DNA from 3 places in the Gordonia sp. DT30 genome. Region 1 is predicted to be linked to each of the others. Evidence: predicted binding sites of a transcription regulator. Region 1 holds the regulator's gene; each other region holds the start of a gene.
What was found. Region 1 encodes LexA, which represses DNA repair genes until DNA is damaged. Its sites were predicted from a motif close to CGAACANNTGTTCG; they were not measured.

Region 2: ACLQ3C_RS09815 (DUF222 domain-containing protein) is a predicted target of LexA. The motif match lies at 2,925-2,938, and genes of this name have one in related genera.
Region 3: ACLQ3C_RS19240 (alpha-ketoglutarate-dependent dioxygenase AlkB) is a predicted target of LexA. The motif match lies at 4,818-4,831, and genes of this name have one in related genera.

What each region holds. Positions count from the first base shown of each region.
Region 1 is NZ_JBNCLY010000002.1:298,241-305,769, reverse strand. Features, by position in the region: gene hrpA (ATP-dependent RNA helicase HrpA) at 1-1,090, shown strand, start outside; gene nrdR (transcriptional regulator NrdR) at 1,064-1,570, opposite strand; gene ACLQ3C_RS03385 (LysM peptidoglycan-binding domain-containing protein) at 1,611-2,213, opposite strand; gene lexA (transcriptional repressor LexA) at 2,581-3,231, shown strand; gene ACLQ3C_RS03375 (phosphoenolpyruvate--protein phosphotransferase) at 3,287-5,005, opposite strand; gene ACLQ3C_RS03370 (DeoR/GlpR family DNA-binding transcription regulator) at 5,207-5,977, shown strand; gene ACLQ3C_RS03365 (1-phosphofructokinase family hexose kinase) at 5,974-6,939, shown strand; gene ACLQ3C_RS03360 (PTS fructose transporter subunit IIABC) at 7,036-7,529, shown strand, end outside.
Region 2 is NZ_JBNCLY010000008.1:20,189-27,717, forward strand. Features, by position in the region: gene ACLQ3C_RS09795 (hypothetical protein) at 1-311, shown strand, start outside; gene ACLQ3C_RS09800 (hypothetical protein) at 980-1,528, shown strand; gene ACLQ3C_RS09805 (hypothetical protein) at 1,562-2,095, shown strand; gene ACLQ3C_RS09810 (TetR/AcrR family transcriptional regulator) at 2,175-2,774, shown strand; gene ACLQ3C_RS09815 (DUF222 domain-containing protein) at 2,980-4,242, shown strand; gene ACLQ3C_RS09820 (LLM class F420-dependent oxidoreductase) at 4,383-5,237, opposite strand; gene ACLQ3C_RS09825 (prenyltransferase) at 5,271-6,320, opposite strand; gene ACLQ3C_RS09830 (class I SAM-dependent methyltransferase) at 6,317-7,030, opposite strand; gene ACLQ3C_RS09835 (glycosyltransferase family 4 protein) at 7,024-7,529, opposite strand, start outside.
Region 3 is NZ_JBNCLY010000027.1:14,100-21,628, forward strand. Features, by position in the region: gene ACLQ3C_RS19220 (VOC family protein) at 1-313, opposite strand, end outside; gene ACLQ3C_RS19225 (helix-turn-helix transcriptional regulator) at 416-1,408, shown strand; gene ACLQ3C_RS19230 (adenylate/guanylate cyclase domain-containing protein) at 1,568-3,202, shown strand; gene ACLQ3C_RS19235 (oxidoreductase) at 3,250-4,137, shown strand; gene ACLQ3C_RS19240 (alpha-ketoglutarate-dependent dioxygenase AlkB) at 4,159-4,797, opposite strand; gene ACLQ3C_RS19245 (MMPL family transporter) at 5,086-7,326, shown strand; gene ACLQ3C_RS19250 (TetR/AcrR family transcriptional regulator) at 7,337-7,529, shown strand, end outside.

The DNA of each region.
Region 1 (7,529 bases):
TCCCCGAGCCGAGCCGCTGACGCACGGCCTGGCGCGCGAGTTGTCGACCATCACCCGCCACACCGTCACGCCGGCCGATTTCGATCTCGACCGCCTGCCCGGGCACTTGCGCATGCATTTCGCCGTCACCGACGATTCGGGTGAGATCATCACCCGCACCACGACTTTCGCCGAGCTGACCACACCGAGATCGGCGTCGGTGCCCCCGCCGTCCGAGCAGGTGTACACCACCTGGACCGCCGACGGCATCGGCACTCTTGAACTCGCCGAGACCGTCGACGTCGCCGGTCAGCGGGTCACCCGTCACCCGACGTTGCGAGTGGTCCGGGCGCAGGCACATCCGGCGGGCGTCGCGTCGGCCACCGCCCCGACCGCGGCCCTGGCCGACGCGCTGCGCCGCGATGCGGTGATCGTCTTGTTGGAGAACGCAATCGGGACACTCTCACCCAAGGCCGCCGGAGCCCTGGAGCCGGCCCGGCGGATTGCCCTGAGTCAGAGCCCCTACCGGGAGCCCGCCGGGCTCTTCACCGATTGCACCCGGCGTGCGGTTCGCGATCTGCTCGACGTCGAGGCGGCGAACACCGTGCGCACCCCTGCCGCGTTCTCGGCACTCGTCGACGACCTGCGACCGCGCGTCGTCGTGGCGGCCCCCGAGTACCTGTCGCTCGCCGTCGAGGCGCTCCGTGAGGTCGTGACCCTGCGGGGCGTGATCGACGAGCACTCCGGTCAACTCGCTGCCGATGATGTCGCCGAACAACTCGATGACCTGGTGTTCGACGGCTTCGTGGTGGCGACGCCGCGCACGCATCTCGCCGATCTTCCCCGATATCTGCGGGGGGCGCGGGAACGGCTGGAGCAGCTCCCGGGGTCGGCCGTGCGTGATCGCGACGGGATGGCTGTACTCGACCGCGTGGTCGAGCGGTGGAATCAGCGCCTCGCCGAAGTGGGTGATGCGCGTCGCGATGCCGTCAACGAGCAGGCGCATTGGATGGTCGAGGAATTGCGCGTGAGTTTGTTCGCCCAGCGCCTCGGAACCCGATATCCGATCTCGGAGAAGAGGGCGCTACGAGCCCTGGACCGGCTCGGCTGAGACGACCCCGCCGGCGGATTCGGAGCGGCCATGGGTGAGGTTGCCCTGCAGGTCGTCGATCTCGCGCTGGAAGTCCTCGAGCGAATCGAAGGAACGATAAACCGACGCGAAGCGCAGATATGCCACTTCGTCGAGGTCGCGCAGCGGTTGCAGGATCGCCAGCCCGACCTCGTTGCTGGGAATCTCGGCAGCTCCGGAGGCCCGCACCGTCTCCTCGACCTGCTGGGCGAGCTGGGCGAGATCGTCTTCGTCGACCTGCCGGCCCTGACACGCGCGGCGCACCCCGCGCATCACCTTCTCGCGACTGAACGGCTCGGTCACGCCGTTGCGCTTGACCACCGCGAGCACGGCGGTCTCCACAGTCGAGAAACGGCGGCCGCAGGCACTGCATGAGCGGCGCCGGCGGATGGCCTGTCCTTCATCGGCGACACGGGAGTCGATGACCTTGGTGTCGTCATTCCTGCAGAACGGGCAGCGCATGCACCTAGGATACCGCCCGCCACCGCACCGACTTCTCGCGTCACCGGTAGGCCGGCGCGAGCAGCGACTGCCCTGCCTGCACGGCACTGCCGGACATGTCGTTGAGTTCGACGATCTTCTCGATCACCGACTGCCGGGGCATGTCGGGCGCCACCCGCGCCGCGATGGCGTTCAGCGATTCCCCGGCGCGCACATGGACCACCTGGGTGGCGATCGGCGCCGGCCGTGCCGACCCCCGCTGGGCCGATTCCTGATAGTCCGAACCGGCGACGGCGACCAGCCACACCAGTAGCGCCAGTGCCACGCCGGTCAGCACGGCCACCAGTGCGCCGGTCCGGCGAGACCTGTGGCCACCCGGATCACCCGTTCCGGCCAGGTGATGTGATCCGGCCGGTGACGTGCACCAGGTGCCGTCGGCGCCCGGTATCCGCCGGGAGACCGGGCGGATCGGCCGCCGGTCGGCGGGACGACTCACGGCCGAGGAACGCCGGGGGGCGCGGCGAGGATCGAGCGGCCGCTGTTCGCGGGGACGGGCGCGCGGAACCGGGTTGGTCGCGCCGGCGCGGGTCTGGCCGGTGAAGGTCTGGTCGGTACGGGTCCGGCCGACGCGGGTCTGGTCGGTCGACAAAAGGGTGCTATGCATGGTCTCTTCCTGTCTCGATCACACATTCGATGAACGGATGTTCGAGTTGTACCACCCCCCTCCGACAATTTCTCCACAACACGTCGAACAGACGTTTGAGGATGTCCGAAACCTCGGCTATTCTGACCGGTGATCAGCTCGACCACAGGCCCGCGACAGGTGTGCACGTCACCTACCGGCCCACGGCCGGGGTGGCACGCACCCGATCGAAAGGACTCGAATCCCGATGAGTGAGAAGAAGGACCGTTCGTCGCGGCCGGCCGAGGCGGCCGATCCGGAGTCGGCCACCACAGAGTCGAGCACCGATGACGCCGCGACGGCGGCGACACCGCAGGTTGATGACGCGGCGGCCGCCCCGCGGCGGCCCATCGTGCCGAGGGGTTTCGAGGCACCGCTCACGCCACGTCAGCAGGGAGTGCTCGACGTCATCCGCAAATCGGTTCGCGAGCGGGGATATCCGCCGAGCATCCGCGAGATCGGTGATGCCGTCGGGCTCGCCTCGACCTCGTCGGTCGCGCATCAATTGCGCACGCTGGAACGCAAGGGACTGCTCAAGCGCGACGCCAACCGGCCGCGCGCGGTCAACGTGCGCGACGCCGACCCGACGCCCACCGATGACAATCCGAACTCGGAGAACCTGCCCACCCCGACCTTCGTCCCGGTGCTCGGCCGCATCGCGGCGGGCGGCCCGATCCTGGCCGAGGAGGCCGTCGAAGACGTCTTCCCCCTGCCTCGCGAACTCGTCGGTGAAGGTTCCCTCTTCATGCTGCGGGTGGTCGGCGAGTCGATGGTCGACGCCGCGATCTGCGACGGCGACTGGGTGGTCGTGCGCCAGCAGAACGTGGCCGACAACGGTGACATCGTCGCCGCCATGATCGAAGGCGAGGCAACGGTCAAGACGTTCAAGCGCAAGGACGGCCACGTCTGGCTGATGCCGCACAACGAGTTGTTCGAGCCGATCCCCGGTGACGAGGCCGCCATCCTCGGCAAGGTCGTCACCGTCATGCGCCGGATCTGAGCGCAGGCGCTGATCAGCTGCGCGGTGTGTCAACCACGTTTCTCACACCGCGCAGTTAACAACGCAACGCCTCGCGGGCCGCGGCGCGAGCCGCACCCGGTGCAGCGGTGGCCACCGCCGCCGTGGCCGCGGCGCGGCATCGATCGAGGTCGACCTCGGCGAGTTTCGCGCCCACCGCGGCCGCGGCGGCGGGTGCACTCGACAACGATGTGACCCCGAGTCCGACGAGGACACAGGCGAGCAGCGGATCGGCCGCCGCCTCACCGCACACGCCCACCGGGGTGCCGGTGCGCGAACCCGCCTCGGCGACCATCGCGATGAGAGCGAGGACCGACGGCTGCCACGGATCGGTCAACTCGGCGAGCTCGGCCGACATCCGGTCGGCAGCCATCGTGTATTGCGTCAGGTCGTTGGTGCCGATCGAGACGAAGTCCACCTCGGCCACAATCGCCGGCGCAAGTATCGCTGCCGACGGGATCTCGATCATCACTCCGGCCACCAGACCCCGTCGGCGTACTTGCGCGGCGAATTCGGCCGCCTCGGCGGCCGAGGCGATCATCGGCGCCATCACCCATGGCGTGCTGCCGGTTTCCTCGGCGGCGCGCGCGATCGCATCGAGTTGTCCGGCCCGGATCTCGGGGTGTGTCGCCGCGATGCGGTTGCCGCGCACACCGAGTGCGGGATTCGCCTCGGTCCCGTGGTCGACGAATTTCAGCGGCTTGTCCGACCCCGCATCCAGGGTGCGGATCACCATCTTCTTGCCTCCGAAGGCCTCGATGACCTCCCGGTAGAGTGCCGCCTGTTCGTCGAGGGACGGTTCGTCCGGGCGATCGAGGAAGGCCAGTTCGGTACGGAACAACCCGACTCCTTCTACCGGGGACGCGGTGGCCGCACGGGCCGAGACGCCATCGGCGACATTCGCCAAGATCGCGACCTCGTGGCCGTCGGCGGTGTGACCAGGCCCGGTCCAGCCCGCAATCGCCTCCACCTCCCGGCGGCTCTGCTCCACATCGGCTCGCGCTCGGTCCGGATCCGGTTCCACCACAATCGTTCCCGCGGCCCCGTCGACCAGCACCGCGGTACCCGCGGAGACGACGTCGAGTTCGGCAACAGCCACCACACACGGAATCCCGAGTTGCCGGGCGATGATCGCGGTGTGACTGGTCGGTCCGCCCAGTCGGGTCGCCAGCGCGGTGATCAACTCCGGGTCCAGGCCGGCGGTGTCGGCGGGCGCGAGGTCGTCGGCGAAGAGGACCGACGGTTCGTCGGGCACCGGGACCCCCGGTTCGGGCTGCCCGAGCACCTCGGCGACGACGCGGTCACGCACATCGTTGAGGTCGGTGACGCGTTCGGCCATCAGTCCGCCGAGTTTGGTGAACATCGCCGCGAACTGCTCGGTTGCGGCGACGGCGGCGGCGGGCGCGGGCGTGCCCGTGCCGATCAGCTTCGACACCGCACCGATCCAGCCGCGGTCCTCGGCGAGTCCGGCCGTGGCGATCAGGACCTCGGCGGCGGCCCCGGACGCGTGTGAGGCACGCTCGCGCAAACGGGCCGCCACCACCCCGGCGGCGGCGACGAAGCGGGAGAGTTCGGCATCGCGCTCCGCCTCCGAAACCGGTGGCGGCGCCACCTCGGTGGCCTCGACGGTCATCCGTCGGCCCGGCCGCACCACCGGACCGTAGGCCTTGCCGCCGACGACCGGCGTCCCGCCCAGTTCACGCCCGCCAAGTTCTCGCCCGGCGTGCGGGTTGTCTTCCCGTATCTGCTGGTTCACGACTTTGGCCCTTCTCGTCGTCTAGCTCTGGTCGTCGACCGCGGCCGGGCTGTGAATCAGGCGTCCGCGAAGCCGTCCTGTGATCGAAGTTACAAGAATTCCTTGACTTGTCAACACACTCAAGCGTAAACACAGATATATCAACATCGATAGCCACAGAAACCAACATGCGGTGTCGGTGGACAGACCGATCGGAGAGACGTGTACGCGGAAGAACGACAGCAGGCGATCGCCGAGCTGGTCCGCTCGAATGGGCGCGCATCGGTGAACGCACTCGCCGACCGGTTCGAGGTCACCAGCGAAACGGTGCGCCGGGACCTGGCGGGTCTCGAGCGCGCCGGCCACCTCCAGCGCGTCCACGGTGGCGCGGTTCGACCGGGGCTCATCGCGATCGTGGATGAACAAGGCATCGATGAACGCGAGGCCACACACATCGATCAGAAGGCGGCCATCGGGCGGGCGGCGATCCGATTCCTTCCCGGCGACGGCGGATCGGTGGCCCTCGACGCCGGTACGACCACCTATCAGGCCGCCCTCAACCTGCCCGCCGATCGCCGACTGAGCGTGGTGACGAGCAGCCTGCCGCTGGCGACATTGCTGTGCGGACACGCAGCGGTCACCTTGCACCTGGCCGGCGGCCGCGTGCGACGGCTCACCCAGGCGGCGGTCGGCGCCGAAACCGTTGCCCGCCTGGAGCAGTTCCGCGTATCGGTCGCCTTCATCGGCACCAACGGCATCAGCGAGGGCGCGGGATTGTCGACTCCCGATCCGGATGAGGCCGCGGTCAAGTCGGCCCTGGTGCATTCGGCCCAGCGGGTGGTCGTACTCGCCGACTCGTCGAAGATGAACCGGGAGGATTTCGCCGGCTTCGCCGCCCTCGACGACGTCGACGTCCTCATCACCGATGCCGGTATCGACCCCGCCTTCTCGGCGGTCCTGTCCGCGCGCGGTATCGAGGTCGTGATCGCATGATCCTCACCCTCACCGCGAATCCCTCGTTGGACCGCACCCTCGAGATCGCCGGGCCGCTCGAACGCGGCGAGGTACAGCGGACCACCGGGGTTCGCGCCGAGCCGGGCGGCAAGGGCGTGAACGTGTCCCGGGTGGTTGCCGAGGCCGGGTTGCCGACCATCGCGGTCCTGCCCGCACGGGCCGGGGATCCGCTGCTCGCGGCACTCGACCGGGCCGGTCTGCACCATGAGACCGTCGCCGTCGCCGGCGAGGTGCGTGCCAACGTCACCATCGCCGAACCAGATGGCACCACCACCAAGATCAACGCTCCGGGGCAACGTCTCGACGATCAGCAGTTGCACGCGCTCACCGACCTGATACTGGCGCGCGCCGTCGACGCCGACTGGGTCGCCTTGTGCGGTTCGCTGCCGCCGGGGGTTCCCGACAACTGGTACCGGGTACTGGCCGATGAACTGATCGGTCGTGGGCATCGGGTAGCCGTCGACACCTCCGGCGCACCGCTCACCGCTGCGGTGACCGGACGAATCGATCTGATCAAACCGAACGAGTACGAACTCGCCGAGGTCAGCGGCGCGGACCCGGAGGTGCTGCGCCGGGCGGCCGCCGATGGTGACCTCACCCCCATCGTGGCCGCGGCGGCCGAGATGGTCCGACGCATCGGCGGCTCGGTGCTGGCGACCCTGGGTGCCGCCGGAGCGCTGTTGACGACGGAGACGGGAAGTTGGTTCGCCACCTCGCCGCCGATCGTCCCGCGCAGCACCGTCGGGGCCGGTGACTCGTCGCTCGCCGGCTACCTCATCGCCGAGACGCAGGGTGCCGACGAGCCCGAACGCCTGCGCAGCGCAGTCGCCTACGGCGCCGCCGCCGCCGCGCTCGCCGGAACCCAGCCACCCCGGCCCGATCAACTCGACCCCGAACACGCCCGGGTCACCGATCTCGCCGGAGCCGCCCGAACCTCCTGACCGACCCCGGCCGCCATGACCGGACACCGGGCATCCGCAGACCCGCCCACCCCACGCCGACACCTCCCCACAGAGCAAGACCAGCAAAGGAAGACCATGTCCGAGCAGATCATCACCACATCGACGGTGAATCTCGACGTCGACGCCGGCGGCGACCCGTCGTCGGTGATCAACCACCTCGCGGAGAATCTCGGTGCGGCCGGCCGCACCGGTGACCCCGCCGAACTCGCCCGCGCGGCGCTCGCCCGCGAGGCCAAGTCCGCCACCGGACTGCCCGGTGGCATCGCGATCCCCCACGCCCGTGCCGCCTCGGTCTCACAGGCGAGCCTGGCGATGGCCCGGCTGTCGCCGAAGGTCGACTTCGGCGCCCCGGACGGTCCGGCCGACCTGGTATTCCTCATCGCGGCCCCCGAGGGCGGTGCCGCCGAGCACATGAAGCTGCTGAGCTCGCTGGCTCGCGCCCTCGTACGTCCCGACTTCGTCGCCTCCCTGCGCGCCGCGGCAACCGATGACGAGGTCGTCGCACTGGTCGACGCCGCCATCAACCCGCCCGCCGCCGGGACCCCGGTCCCGACCGCGCCGACGGCCGC
Region 2 (7,529 bases), on a different contig from region 1:
TCAAGTCGCTCGCGACGCTGCTGACAGAGGCTGATCAGGCAGACAAAGATCTTGCGAAGGCAATCGCCGCGGCAGCGGGTGTCAGGGACGAGGGAGTGTCTCTTCGGCCGACATCCAACGACGTCGTGCTCGGTTCGGTGTCTACTTTTGTCGGCGCCAACACGGACATCATCACCGACATCTGGCGCGCATCGTTGGGTGAGGCGCCGACAGGATATGAGGCAAGGGTACTGCCGTGGCTGAAAGATATCGCGAATCTCCGCACCACTCCCATCGGCGCCGGGATGGGTGCTTTGATGACCGTCCGGTAATCTTCGCCGATGTGCATGACGGTGATCCGTGGGACGAAGCCGTCATACGCGAGTCGGTCGGCTTCGCAACGGGAACGGCCACTCCAGCGGTTATAGCGAGCTCGGCCACGGCGGCGAAAGCAGGTGTCTCGAAGTTTCTTCACACGAACGAAAGTCTAAGTGCGGAGACCGCAGGTGACGCTGCAGAAGGGGCCGGTGAATCGGGTGTGGGCGAAGCCGTCGCGGAGGGAGGGGCGTCGGTAGGAGAGACTGCGGTCGAGGCTGGTACGGGTGCAGCGGTTGCCGCCGAAACCGGTGAAGGGGCGTTGGATGGCGCAACCGCCGGATCGGCGATCTGTCCTGGTGTGGGTACCGCAATTGGGGCGGTCGGAGGCGCTCTGGCCGGCGGCATTGTGGCCTATGTCAGCTCAAAAGAAATTGCGAAGATTTGGGACCACTAACGAATACAAAGAATATTCCCGAAACACGGTAGTGTTATGATACATGTAAGATGGAGACGTTACTCAGACGACTCAAATCCTAAAATAAAAAAGGCAACCATCGGAATAATAATAGTAGGGATATTTTCCATTCAAGCGGCCGTGTTCATACACGCATACATATTGTCAATTACGGCAGTCGGCCTCCTGCTCCTTCCTCTGCCGCTTTTCTTCCCACCGCGAACCCGCATGAAGGTTTCGGGCGATGACGTTGTGCTGCGCCAGCAGCAATTCTTTGCGAATGTTAACCTATGGATGACCATTTCTTTCGGAATGATGCTATGCGGGTGCGTCGGACATCTCCTATTCGGCGATGATCTTGATTTTCGGATCATACTTTCCGCTATCGGTTCGCTTGGGTTCACCCTGTGGTACGGATACATGGCATTCCTGGGACGAGGTCCGATAAAGCTCAACGGCGATCTCATAGCACTCGCCGGCGCGCGAGTTTATCTGTGGTCCGACGTCGAAGTCAGATACACCCTGGCGGGAGAGTATGCGGCGACAGTCTTGTTGCGAACCCTTGGCGAACACCAACGTGTGGTCGCGAAGTTTGCCGCAGTTCCCTTGGGGCTGAACTTCAATACCCTGCTGTCGACGCTGGTCCAGACCAAAGAACGGTCGGTGGCGGGCGATCCTCTCACTGCTGAAGAGATCCGGGCAATGCTGTTGACGCCCGTTCCCGACCCGCTACCTGCGATTGGCGAGTACGTAGATGTGATGGTTCATGTCCCGTGAGCTCATCGCATCCGATTCCGGGAAGCCTTTGAAGTGAATCTTGCGCAATTCCTGGCGACCAACTCCGCGGTCCAGTCAGAGATTCTTGGCGATCCACTTGTCTCGGGACTCGGCGTCTGCGGCATACCGCCGAAGTGGCGTGCGACGGTCATGGAGTCTGTGACAACAAACCCGGGACCGGTATGGTGCGATATTCGCGCTGCAGAATCGTCCAGGGACGAAACACCCGGTGACAGCATTCCGCCGTTCTCTTCGCAGGCCACGGTTGTCGGCTGGGTAATGCACAATATTCAGACGACACCCACCGAACTCGTCAGAATGGCAGCCGACATGACCGAGAGCACTCCGGGATGGTCTCAAGTGTCGACCGAATCGGCCGGCCTGGGTCCGGACGCCGCTTCCTCATACATGTTCGGAACGCTCGATTCTCCATATGGACCGCTCGTCTCCAACATTCAGAACATAGGTCTCATCGGGCCGGCTCGCTCCATGTTCCTCGTGCAACTGGTGGTCACGGCCACGGCCGAGTGGAAGGACGATGTCGTGGGTGTTCGACTGTATCGATGAGCAGTGTCCTCGGACAACGTCCAAGCCGTGTCGAGTGACAACGGCCACCGCTGCGAATCCGCGGCTAAGGTGAGAAGCCATGAACTCCCCGACCACGCACGTTGCCGACCGGCTGCTCGACGCCACCGAGAAACTGCTGGCGCAGCACGGCATCCGGGGCACCACCATGGCACAGGTCGCCGATGACGCCGGCGTGTCACGCGCCTGGCTGTACCGGCACTTTCCCGACAAGCACGCCATGGTCGGCGCGGCGATCGTGCGGCTCACCGACTCGTTCTGGACCGATGCCCGACTCGAACTCGACGCGCTCGGTGACTTCGCCGAACAGCTCGTGGCCGGCGTGCGCATCGGGCGCGGCGCCTATGACGATCCCGGGACGCTGCTGCTACGGCTGCGCACCGACGAGCCGGAGGAGTTCGCCGCGTGTGCCGGCGCCGGCGTCAGCGGCCTGGTCCCCGACCTCGCCCTGTTCTGGAAACCCTTCGTACAAGCGGCCATCGACGCCGGCGTCGTCCATCCCGGCCACGACGCCGAGGAGGTGTCGGAGTGGGTGGCGCGCATCCTGATCAGCCTTGGAACCGTACCCGGCGACACCGTCGACGCCGACGATGCGCCGTCGGTGCGCCGGCAGATCGAGACATTCGTGATGCCCGGCCTACGGGCCGCACCCACTCGGTAGCGAAACAGGCATCACCGTTTCGGAGATTCGGCAACACTGAACGCCGTCGACGCAATCGTGGTCACCGTCGGCGACGGCGGTGACAATTGTTCACTGGTGGGACGAAACTGGTTGCCGCACTTGTTAATCAATCGTCGAACACTTGGGCGTCGAACAAATATTCTGCTACACTGGACTTATCGCAAGATCATCCAGGGGGGAATCCATGATCGACGACACCACCACTCTTTCCGCCGAACTGTACGGGCACCTTATCGGGCTTCTCGATGACCGTACTTACAGTCCAGACCTCACCTCACGTGAAGCCTTCGCCGCGATGCAGCAACTGAACACGTTGCGCAACATGCTCGATCACTACGCGGCGAACCTGACCGGCGAATTCGACCGCCTCAAGATAACCGCACCCCAAGTCCGATCGGTGCGAGAACTGTTGATCTCCATGGGATTCGCGCCCGCTGTTGCCGGCCGACTCGTTCGCGTCGGCACCACCGACAACATCGACGGACTCCATAAGCACAGCGCCTACGGGTCGGTGTCCCTCGACCACGCCGACGCCATCGTCCGCGGACTCACCCACATCGCCTCCCGCGCCGGCGAACCCGTCACCCCCGAGCAACGCCGCGACCACACCCGCGCCCTCGTGGCCCAGGCGCTGTCCGGGATGAGTCCCGCCGAAATCGGCAAGCGCGCACACCAACTCGGCAACATTCTTGCCGATGACACCGACGGTACGCCTGCCGCCGAAGACAAGACCGTCAACGAACTCGGCTACCACAAAACCAGCGACGGACGCCTCGACGTGCGCGCCAACCTCGATGCGGTCGCCGGGGAGAAACTCCACAGCCTCGTCGAAGCACTGTCCGCGCCAAAGCCTCAACCCGACGGCTCGCACGATCCGCGGCCGGTCGAACGGAAACGTGCTGATGCTCTCGAAACCATCCTCGAACTTGCCCAGAAGGGTCTTGCCGACGAGACCGTGTCCTGCAAGCCGACCGGTGGGGTGCTGTTGACGATCCCCGCCGACACCCCGAAGCTATCCGCACTCGAGTTCATGGGATCGGTCACCCCCGCCACCGCGAAAACTCTCGGCTGTGATGCGGGGATCACCGTCGTCATCGTCGACGACAACCAAGTGCCGCTGAACGTGGGTCGCGAGAAGCGGCTGTTCACCCCGGCACAACGAAAAGCGTTGCTGCTGCGCGACAAATGCTGCATCAAGTGTGGTGCGCCCGCCTCGCGCACCCAAGCGCACCACCTCGAGCATTGGATCAACGGTGGGGCCACCGACCTCGACAACGGCTGCTTGCTCTGCACCAGCTGCCACCACGACGTCCACGATAGTGGGTGGGATGTTGTGATGGGCTTCGACCGGCATCCGTGGCTGATCCCACCCGCCGCGGTCGATCCCCGACGACGACCGTTACCGGCCTACAACCGGCGCACCCTCCACCTCGACAGCGCTGCCTGAAACCGGCCGCCTGACACTGACCGCCTGAACTCAGCTGCTTGAAACCGCCCTACCCACAACGCCTTTCTGACCCCGCACCCGGCCTGCCGGGACCGCGACCGTTCGTTGAGAACTTCATAGGGCTTCGGCCCAGCTTCCGCCTAGACGACGGCAGGGGCGAGGCCCAGCTTGCCGGCGAGCTTGGCGAGATAGCCGCGGGCACGCTCCACCGAGTCGTCCGGCAGGCCGTAAAGCACTGTGGTGACACCGATCTCGCGCCACTTTGCGAGTTTCTCCTCGACGGGCTTGAAGTCGAGGACGACGATCTGCGGGCTGCCGTCACGTCCGGCGGTACGCCAGATCTCCTGGAGCAGTGCCACCGAACCCTCGATATCATCCTCGCCGGGTGTGGTGATCCAGCCGTCCGCACTGCGCGCGATCCAGCGGAAGTTCTTCTCGTTGCCCGCGGCCCCGACGAAGGTCGGGATATGCGCCTGAGGTTTAGGCCAGGCCCAGCTCGGACCGAAATCGACGAAGTCGCCGTGATATTCGGCCTCCTCATCGGTCCACAGCGCCCGCATGGCCTCGAGGTATTCGCGCAGCATCGTGCGCCGCAGCTTCGGCGGGACGTGGTGGTCGGCCAATTCGTCCAGGTTCCAACCGAATCCGACACCGAGAGACAGCCGCCCATCGGAGAGGTGATCGAGGGTGGCCAGGGTCTTGGCGAGCGTGATCGGATCGGACTGCACCGGCAGCGCAACCGCCGTGGACAGCCGAATCCGCTCCGTGACCGCGGCGGCCGCGGCCAGCGACGTCCACGGATCCAGCGTGCGCATGTAGCGGTCGTCGGGCAGCGAGGCGTCGCCGGTCTGCGGATGCGCGGCGTCGCGCCGGGTGGGGATGTGCCCGTGCTCGGGCACGAAGTACGACGCGAAGCCCGCCTCCTCGATGAGCGGCGCGAGCACGTGGGGCTTCAGTCCCCGGTCACTGGTGAACTGAACGATCCCGAAATCCATGATCGAATGATAGACACAGGACTGGACAGCTGTCTAGAACACGTTCTCGTTTTGTCGGCTCCAGCTGCCCACGTCCCGGAAGATTCCGTTGGCCGCCGACGCGCCGCTCACCGCATCGGCCGCAAGTATCACCGCCGCCGATGTCCAGCAGCTCTTCTCGACCGGCCAGCGCTTACCGTCGGCGAAGACGAGACCCGTCCAGTAGGAGCCGTCCGGATCACGCAGATGCTGGATGGAGGCGATCAGGTCGACGGCGTCGGCGGTGTCGCCGAGCGCGTCGAGGGCCAGCGCCAGCTCGGAGGTCTCCGCCCCGGTCACCCACGGCCGGTGATCGACGCAGCGCACCCCCGTGCCTGCGACGACGAATTCGTCCCACCGGCGGGCGATCAGTTCCTGCCCCTCCGCGCCGCGCAATGCGCCACCGAGAACCGGGTAATACCAGTCCATCGAATGTTCCGACGGCGCCTCGAAGACGTCGACCCGGGTGCGGAACGCCTCGCCGAGTGCCTTGAACGCGCGCACCCAGTCCTCGTCGGGCTGATCGAGTTCCGCGGCGATGCGGATGGCGCAGTCGAGCGATTGGTAGATGCTCGCGTTACCGGTGATGAGCGCCTCGTCGAACATCGCATGCGTGTGGTGGGCGCCGCCCCAGCGGAAGGCGCCGTCGGGCCGCTGGAATCGGCACACCAGATCGATCGCCGACCACACCGTCGGCCACATCCGCTCGAGGAATGCCGCGTCGCCCGTGATCAGGTAGTGATGCCACACGCCGACCGCGATGTAGGCGCAGAAGTTGGCGTCGATCCCGTCGTCGACGACGGTGCCGCACACGATCCGGATCGGCCATGAACCGTCGGCGCGTTGCCCGCGCCGCGACCAGTCGTAGGCCGCCCGGGCCTCGGCGTGAAACCCGGTGACGCTCAAGGCCATCGCCGATTCGACGTGATCCCACGGATCGGTCTGGCCACCCGGAAACCATGGCAGCGCACCGGATTCCTCTTGCATGCCGACGATGGCCGCGCCCGTCGCTATCACCTGCTCGGCACTCAGCACACCGGCGATCTCCGGTGTGAGCCGACTCATTCCGGCTTGCGCAGATACAGGGCGACCGATTTGCCGATGACCGGATTGAGGACCTGCTCACCGACCCGGGTCAGCCACGGCTTGCTCATCATGTCCCATACGAGCAACTGGTGATAGCCCTTGACCAACGGATTGTCGTTGTTCTCCACGCCCACAGCGCATTTGAGCCACCAGTACGGGGCATGCAACGCATGCGCGTGATCGGTGCCGGTGACCTCGAGGCCCGCCGCCGAGAGCTTGCCTGCCAGCTCGGAGGCCTTGTAGATCCGCACGTGGCCGCCCTCGACCTCGTGGTACTCGTCCGAGAGCGCCCAGCACACCTTCTCCGGCCAGTAGCGTGGCACCGTCACCGCGGCCAGCCCGCCGGGACGCAGCACACGCACCATCTCGGCGATCGCCGCCTCGTCCGACGGAATGTGTTCGAGGATCTCCGACATCAGCACGACGTCGAAGCTGTTGTCGGCGTAGGGAAGCCGCAACGCGTCGCCGACCTCGGCACGAGCCTTGGCCGCGGCGGGCACCTGGTTTTCGGCCATCATCGCGTCGAACATCTCGGCCACGTCGCCCATGTCGGACTCGGATTGGTCGAACGCGATCACATCCGCGCCACGTCGGAACATCTCGAACGAGTGTCTGCCCTGCCCGGCCCCGATGTCGATCACAGTGGTCTGCGGTCCCACACCCAGCCGGTCGAAATCAACTGTCAGCACGCACTCGTCTCCTCTGTCGTCACCCGATTCAGCACCGTCTGATAGTGCTCGGCGGTCTTCGCGGCCACGGCCGCCCAGCTGTAGCGTTCCTCGACGCGCCGTCGCCCGGCCGCCCCCATCTCGGCACGCAGGTCGGCGTCGTCGAGTAGCCGGCCGATCTCTTGCGCAAGTTTGCCGGAGTCGCTGGGAGGCACCAACCGGGCCGCGGCGCCGTCGGTGCCGACGACTTCGGGGATGGCCCCGGCGCGGGTGGCCACCAGCGGGGTGCCACAGCTCATCGCCTCCACGGCCGGCAACGAGAAACCCTCGTACAACGATGGCACGCAAGCCACTTCGGCCGACGCGAGCAGCTGCGCCATCTCCTCGTCGGACAGTCCCGACACGACCTCGACGCGATCGGCGATCGCCAGGTCGTCGATGAGCGTGGCCGACGGTCCGGCCGGATCGAGTTTGGACACCAGCGTCAGGGTGACGTCACGCTCCGATGCCAGCTTGGCGA
Region 3 (7,529 bases), on a different contig from region 1:
TCTCCGCGCCGTCGGCGAGTTTGTCCCAGTGGCTCTGGAGTTCGGCGGCGTCGGTGCCGCGCACGGACACGAAGAACGGGTCTTTGCCCTGATCCCATTCGAGCTGGGGATAGGCGTCGTAGGCCATGATGCGGAAGCCGTTGTCGCCGATGACCTGCCCGAAGGTGACGTGGTCGGCGGTGGTGGGATCGGTGATCCCCATGTCGGCGTAGCTGGCGATGGTCAGCTCGCCGCCGAACACGGACTGGTAGAACTCGAGCGCCTGACGGGCGGTGCCGCGGAAGTTCAGGTGCGGGGTGACGCTGACGGACACGGTGACTCCTTGTTTGTCATGCAGCCGATGTCTTCGGCCGCATGACGAGCCTCGCAGTAGTACCGGTCATCTTGCGTCCGCTTCTCGGGCGAAGATGTACCCATGACCGGATCGCCCTCGCGGATGCTGACGCTGCTGTCGCTGCTGCAGACGCGGCGCGACTGGCCCGGTCGGGTGCTGGCCGGGCGGTTGGAGATCAGTGACCGCACGCTGCGGCGCGATGTCGATCGCCTGCGGGAACTCGGCTACCGGATCGTCGCGATCAAGGGTCCCGACGGTGGGTATCGGCTCGATGCCGGCTCGGAATTGCCGCCCATGCACTTCGACGACGACCAGGCCGTCGCGGTCGCGGTCGCCTTGCAGATCGCCGCGGGATCGGCGATCGCCGACGGTGAGTCGGCGTTGCGGGCGCTGCAGACCGTGCGGCAGGTGATGCCTTCCCGGTTGCGGCACCGGATCGACGAGGTGGCGTTCTCGACCTTGCCGGCATCGAACGCCGCGGTCGTCGAGACGGAGGTGCTGATCGCGGTGAGTACGGCGGTCCGGGCCCGGGAGGTGCTGCGCTTCGACTACGTGCCGGTCGGTCGCGATCGCGATGCCGCCGCGTCGCCACGCACGGTGGAGCCGCATCACGTGGTGCTCGCCGAGAGCCGCTGGTACCTCGTCGCATGGAGCCTCGATGCCGACGACTGGCGCGTATACCGGCTCGACCGGATGACCCCGCGTGTTCCGACCGGTCCGAGATTCACGCCGCGTCGTATTCCCGGCGGTGACGTGCACGCCTTCCTGGCCGGTCGATTCAAGGGCTCCGACCACCGAAATCGGTGGCCGTGCATGGGTGAGGTGGTGCTGGGCCTGCCCGCGGCCGAGGTGGCGCCGTTCGTTCACGAGGGGATGGTCGACGATCTGGGCCCCGATCGGTGCCGGCTGATCGTCGGGTCGTGGTCGTGGGTGGCATTGGCGGCTTCGATCGCCCGCTTCGACGGGCCCGTGCTCGAGGTGGCACCACATGAGCTCGCCGATGCCTTTGCCACCCTCGCGCACCGCTTCGCGGACGCGGCACGGCAGGGACCACCGCATCGACCGACGGTGTGACCCGCGCCATTCGGTAATCTCGAGGTGACATCGACTGCAGGGACGCCCATGACTTCATCACCGAGTTCCGAGGTCGGGCCGTCCGCTGCCGGGCAGCATGTCCGGCGTCGTCGTGGTGGCATTCGTCGGCGCAACGCCCGGCGACGCCTCGCCGCGCGGGTGTGGGGTGACGGCGAGCCGGGTACCGGGAAGTGGCTGCGGCTCGACGAGGGCGAACGCCGATGCCTCGCCCGCCGCGCGGTCGCCATCGCGGTGAGCGCGATCGTGGGCAGTAACGCGTTGATCGGCGTCGAGACCTTCTTGTTGGTGCAGCTGTCGTACAACGGCGGAACGCTGTCGGTCGACGAGACGCTGCGCGCCCCCAATTTCCCCGGGATCGTCACCGCGATCGCCGTATGCATCGTGGCCAATCTGATCCTCGGTGTGCTCCTGCTGCGGCCGCAGATCCGCTGGTTCATCCGCGGCGAACCCGCCGATCATGCCAGACGCGTTGCCGTCCAACGAATCCCGATTCGGCAGGTGCTCGGGACGATGCTTGCCTGGCTGGCTTCGGTCGTGAGTTACATTGCGATATCCGCTGATTCGCTCAGCGCGGCCACCGCGTTCGGGGTCGCGGTGGCGTTCGGTCTGGCAAGTCTGTCGAGCGCCTGCCTGACCTATCTGTTCGCCGAACGCGCCTCGCGGCCGCTGATGATGCTGGCGCTCGCCTCCGACCCGACCACTCGGGTCGTGCACGGGGTGCGGGGCCGGATGTTCGCGGTGTGGGCGGTGAGTTCGGCGGTACCGATGGTCGGCCTGATCGTTCTGAACGCCGGCCGTCGTCTCCACATGCTGCCGCCGGTGGTCGGTGACGTCGACTGGGCCAGCGTCGTTCTCGCGATCGTCGGGCTCGCCGCGGGCATCCGGATCATCGTCCTCGTCGGTCAATCATTGATCGATCCGCTGACCGAACTGCGTGATGCCGTCGAGAAGGTGCACGACGGCGATCTCGACGTGCACGTCGACGTCTACGACTCCTCCGAACTCGGTGTGCTGCAACAGGGATTCAACGAGATGGTGACGGGGCTCGACGAACGTGAACGGATGCGGGAACTGTTCGCGCGTCATGTCGGGGACACTGTCGCCGACCTCGCGATCGAGAACGGAATGGGGCTGCATGGCACCAACACCCGGGTCGGGGTGCTCCTCGTCGACATCGTCGGTTCCACCACCATCGCGCAGGAGCGGAGCCCGCAGGACACCGCCGCATTGCTCAACGAGTTCTTCGAGATCGTCGCGCAGGTCGTCGACGAGCACCGCGGGTTCGTCAACAAGTTCGAGGGCGACGCCGCGCTCGCGGTGTTCGGTGCACCCGTCGAGATAGACGACCCGGCCGGCGCGGCACTGGCCGCGGCCCGGGATCTGGCACGCGGACTCACCGAGGCCCTCGACATCCGCTGGGGCATCGGGGTCTCGTTCGGTACGGCGTTCGCCGGCAACATCGGGGCCGAACGCCGCTACGAGTACACCGTGATCGGCGACCCGGTCAACGAGTGTGCGCGCCTGTCCGACCTGGCGAAGACCAGTCGGGTGCCGGTTCTGGCGAGCGGTGCCGCGATCGACGCGGCCCACGCCGAGGCGCCTGAATGGACGATGGTGGACAAGCGGGTCGTCCGTGGCCGCAGTGAGGCGACCGAGATCTACGGACCGACCGGTCTGATGGTTGCGAGTCCGCCTACGGTGGGGGACATGATCTCCGGGCTGCTGCGGCCGGTGCGGTGGCTCGGATCGGCGGGACTGCTGCGTATGCGGTGACGGCCCAGGAAGAACGCGGCAATTCACGAAAACACAAGGGAGAGATCATGAGCGGATGGTCGACGAGCGACATCCCGGATCAGTCCGGTAGGACCTTCATCGTCACCGGGGCCAACTCCGGTCTGGGTGCCGAGACGACGAGAGCACTTGTGGGCGCCGGCGCGGAGGTGATCATGGCCTGCCGCGACACCGCGAAGGCCGAGGCCGCGGCCCGCGACATCGGCGGCGGTGCGCGGGCGGCCCGACTCGATCTCGCCGACCTCGCGTCGGTGCGCGCCTTCGCCGACGGCATCTCCCGCGCCGATGTCCTCATCAACAACGCGGGTGTGATGGCGGTGCCGCTGCGGCGCACCGCCGATGGGTTCGAGATGCAGATGGGCACCAATCATCTCGGCCATTTCGCGTTGACCGGTTTGCTGCTGCCCAAGATCGGCGACCGGGTGGTGACGCTCTCGTCCGGGCTGCATCAGCTCGGCCGCATCGATCTCGGGGATCTCGACTGGCGTACGCGCCGCTACAAGCGCTGGCAGGCCTACGGCGACTCCAAGATGGCCGACCTCATGTTCGGGATGGATCTCGCCGACCGCTTCGACGCCGCGAACGACGGCCGGCTCTCGCTCATCGCCCACCCCGGCTACGCTGCGACCGGACTACAAGGCCGCACCGAGTCCCTCATGGACGCCGTGATGAAGGTGGGGAATCTGTTCGCGCAATCCGCCGCCGGCGGTGCCCTGCCCACCTTGTACGCGGCCACCGCACCCGACGTCGTCAACGGCACCTTCTATGGTCCGACCCAATGGTTCGGCATGCGTGGCGCGCCGGGGGTGTCGGCCTTCAGTGGCCGCGCCAACGACCGCGCACTGCGTGACGGGCTGTGGGCGGCGTCGGAGAGACTGACCGGCGTCAGCTTCGACGGGCCGATACCCGGAGCCTGAGGCCGCGAGCGCCGCCGCGCCTCACCAGACGCCGGGCGGGCGGAACTGCACGCTGATGCGGGCGCCGACCCCGGCGCACTTCGGTACCGCATGCTCCCACGTCCGCTGGCAACTGCCGCCCATCACCAGCAGATCGCCCGAACCGAGCACGAACCGCAACGACGGACCGCCGCCGCGCGGCCGCAGCGTCAGCGGCCGTGGTGCACCGAGTGACAGGATCGCGACCATCGTGTCGTGGGTGGCGCCGCGGCCGAATCGGTCGCCGTGCCAGGCCACCGAGTCCGTGCCGTCGCGGTACAGGCACAGGCCCGCGGTCGAGAAACCTTCGGGCAACTCGCCGCGATAGTGCTGCGTCAGCGCCGAACGGGCTTGGACGAGAAGGGGATCGGGGAGCGTGGCGTTCGCACGATAGGTGGCGACGAGCCGCGGGACGTCGACGACGCGGTCATACATCCGGCGGCGTTCGGCCCGCCACGCCGCGTTGTCGTGCAACGCGTCGAACAGGGTCTGCGACCCCGAGATCCATCCGGGGCGCAGATCCACCCACGCGCCGTCGGAGAGTTCCCGCCGGGTGATCTGTGATTGCAGGCCGCCGATCGCCGGATCGGATCCGGCGGACTCCGCGAAATCGAAGATCGACCCCTGCATGCCTACGGTCATCCGACCACGGTAGCGCAACCCGAACGCATGTTCTAGATCCGGTGCCGGTCCATCTGGCCGCCCGGTATGCTCGGACATCACACGCGGCACCCCGGCATGTCGTTGGCCACACTTGCGCTCCACGGTGGCAGGCCGGGGGAAAGCGGAGTAAACAGTATCAAGTGTTAGTCACTCACACTTTGGTGTGATGTGTCCTGCCCGCCCGAACGCTCGCCGCCGATCGAGATCGTGCTCCACAGGTCACGTTCGCAATCGCTGGTCCACACCACAGCCTCCAAGGGGAAACGGATGTCATCAGTACTCTTCCGGCTCGGCCGGTTCTCGTTCCGACACAAGTGGTGGGTGATCGCCACGTGGCTGTTGGCACTGGTCGTCGTCGCCGGACTGGTCGGCGCGCTGAAACCGAAGTTCGCGCAGGACTTCGATCTGCCCGGGACCGACTCGGGCACTGCGACAAGTCAGTTGCAGGAGTACTTCCCCAAGGTCATGGACGAGCAGTCCCGCGGTGCGGCCACCGTCGTGGTGTACGCGCCCGACGGCCTGCAGGCACACGCCGGCCAGCTGAACGCGCTCGCCGATGACCTGCGCAAGATGCCCGACATCGCCGACCAGAAGACCGTGGTCAGCCCGCTGCTCGCCGCACAGGCGCAACCCGCTCTGGCGGCCAAGGTGCTCGGCGACAACGGACACGTGGGCCTCATCTCCGTCGGTATCACCACCAACATCCAGGACCTGACCCTCGACCAGAAGAACCAACTGCTCGACGTCCTTGCCAAACATCGCGGGGACGGTCTGCAGGTCGAGGCCACCGGTTCGCTGGTGCAGGTGATGGAGCAGGGCGGCAAGGCCGAGCTGATCGGCTTCGCGATCGCCTTTGTGGTGATGATCGTCGCCTTCGGCGCGCTCGTGGCGGCCTTCATCCCGTTGATCACCGGTATCGCCGGCGTCGCGCTCACGATGATGCTGGTGACGCTCAGCGCCAAGATCATGACGGTCAACCAGACCGCCACCGGCATCGTCACCATGCTGGGTATCGCCGTCTCCATCGACTATGCACTGTTCATCGTCTCGCGTTATCGCAGCGAGGTGAAACGCGGCGGTGACCGGACCGATGCGGCCGGCCGTGCGGTCGGCACCGCGGGTTCGGCGGTGGTGTTCGCCGGTCTGACCGTGGTCATCGCGGTGGTGGCGCTCACCGTCGTCGGCATCCCGCTGATCACCCAGATGGGTGCGGGCGCGGCCGTGGCCGTGGTCTTGGCGGTGCTGGCCGCACTCACGCTGATCCCGGCCCTGCTCGGGGCCGTCGGACGCTTCGCCTTCACCCCGCGGATCCCGTGGATTCGCCATGCCGAGGAGTCCGCGACCGCCGACAGCAACGGCGTCCGCTACGGGCGTGCGGTGGTCAAACGTCCGCTGCCGTTCATCATCGTCGGACTCGCGATCCTCGTCCTGGCGGCGATCCCGGTCGGCAAACTGCAACTGGGCATGGACCTGTCCAATTCGGACGAGGCGCGCGCTTCGACCCTGCTGCAGAAGGGATTCGGCGAAGGCGTCAACGGCCAGCTGCTGGTCATCGTGCACGATGGCGATGGCCAGATCGCCCCCGCCGCGGACCAGGCCGTCGCACACATCAAGACCCTGCCCGACGTCGCCAACGCCGCGACCCTGATGTGGATGGGTGACGGCACCGGGGCGAACCCGAACGCCGGTGCCAAGACGGCGTTGATCATGGTCACCCCCACGAGTGCACCGTCGGCACAGGCGACCCACGACCTGATGGAGAAGATCCGGGACTGGGCACCGACAATCGCCAAGAACGGGGTGGAGGTACACGTCGGCGGTCAGACGGCGATCATGTCGGATCTGTCGGCCAAACTCGACAAGGCGCTGATCCCGTATCTCGTCGTCGTGGTGGGCCTGGCATTCCTGATCATGATCGGGGTGTTCCGCTCGATCTGGGTGCCGCTGGTGGGCACGATCGGCTTCATCTTCTCCGTGCTGGCCACCTTCGGGATCACCGTCGCGATCTTCCAGGAGGGTTACCTCGGGCTGATCAGCGATACCCGCCCGACCCTGTCGTTCCTGCCGATCTTCCTCATCGGTGTGGTCTTCGGGCTCGCGATGGACTATCAGGTCTTCCTGATGACGCGAATGCGTGAGGAATACGTGCACGGCATGAACGCCAAGGACGCGATCGTCGCCGGATACCGGCACGGTGCGCGCGTGGTTACATCCGCGGCGGTGATCATGATCAGCGTCTTCGCCTCGTTCATGCTCGCACCCGACACCACGTCCAAGATGCTCGGCTTCGCGCTGGCCATCGCGGTCTTCTTCGACGCCTTCATCATCCGCATGACGGTCGTCCCCGCGGTCATCGCGCTGCTGGGCGACCGGGCCTGGGGACTGCCGAAGTGGCTCGACAAACTGGTCATCGACTTCGACATCGAGGGCGGCGCGGTGCGCAACCGCGGGCTGCCGGAAGAGAAGGACACCGCAGAGACCGCCGACACCGCGGTGGCGCCGAGCTGAGGACGTCACCGTGACCGCGACGACCGGCGCCGAACCGCCGGAATCGGTTCGGCCCCGGCCGGGTGGGCTGCGCGAGCAGCACAAGCAGCGCACCCGCCAGGCCATCCGGGATGCCGCGATGCGGCTTTTCGCCCGAGATGGCTACGCGCACACGACCGTCGAACAGATCGCGCGTGAGTCCCAGGTGTCGCACACCACCTTCT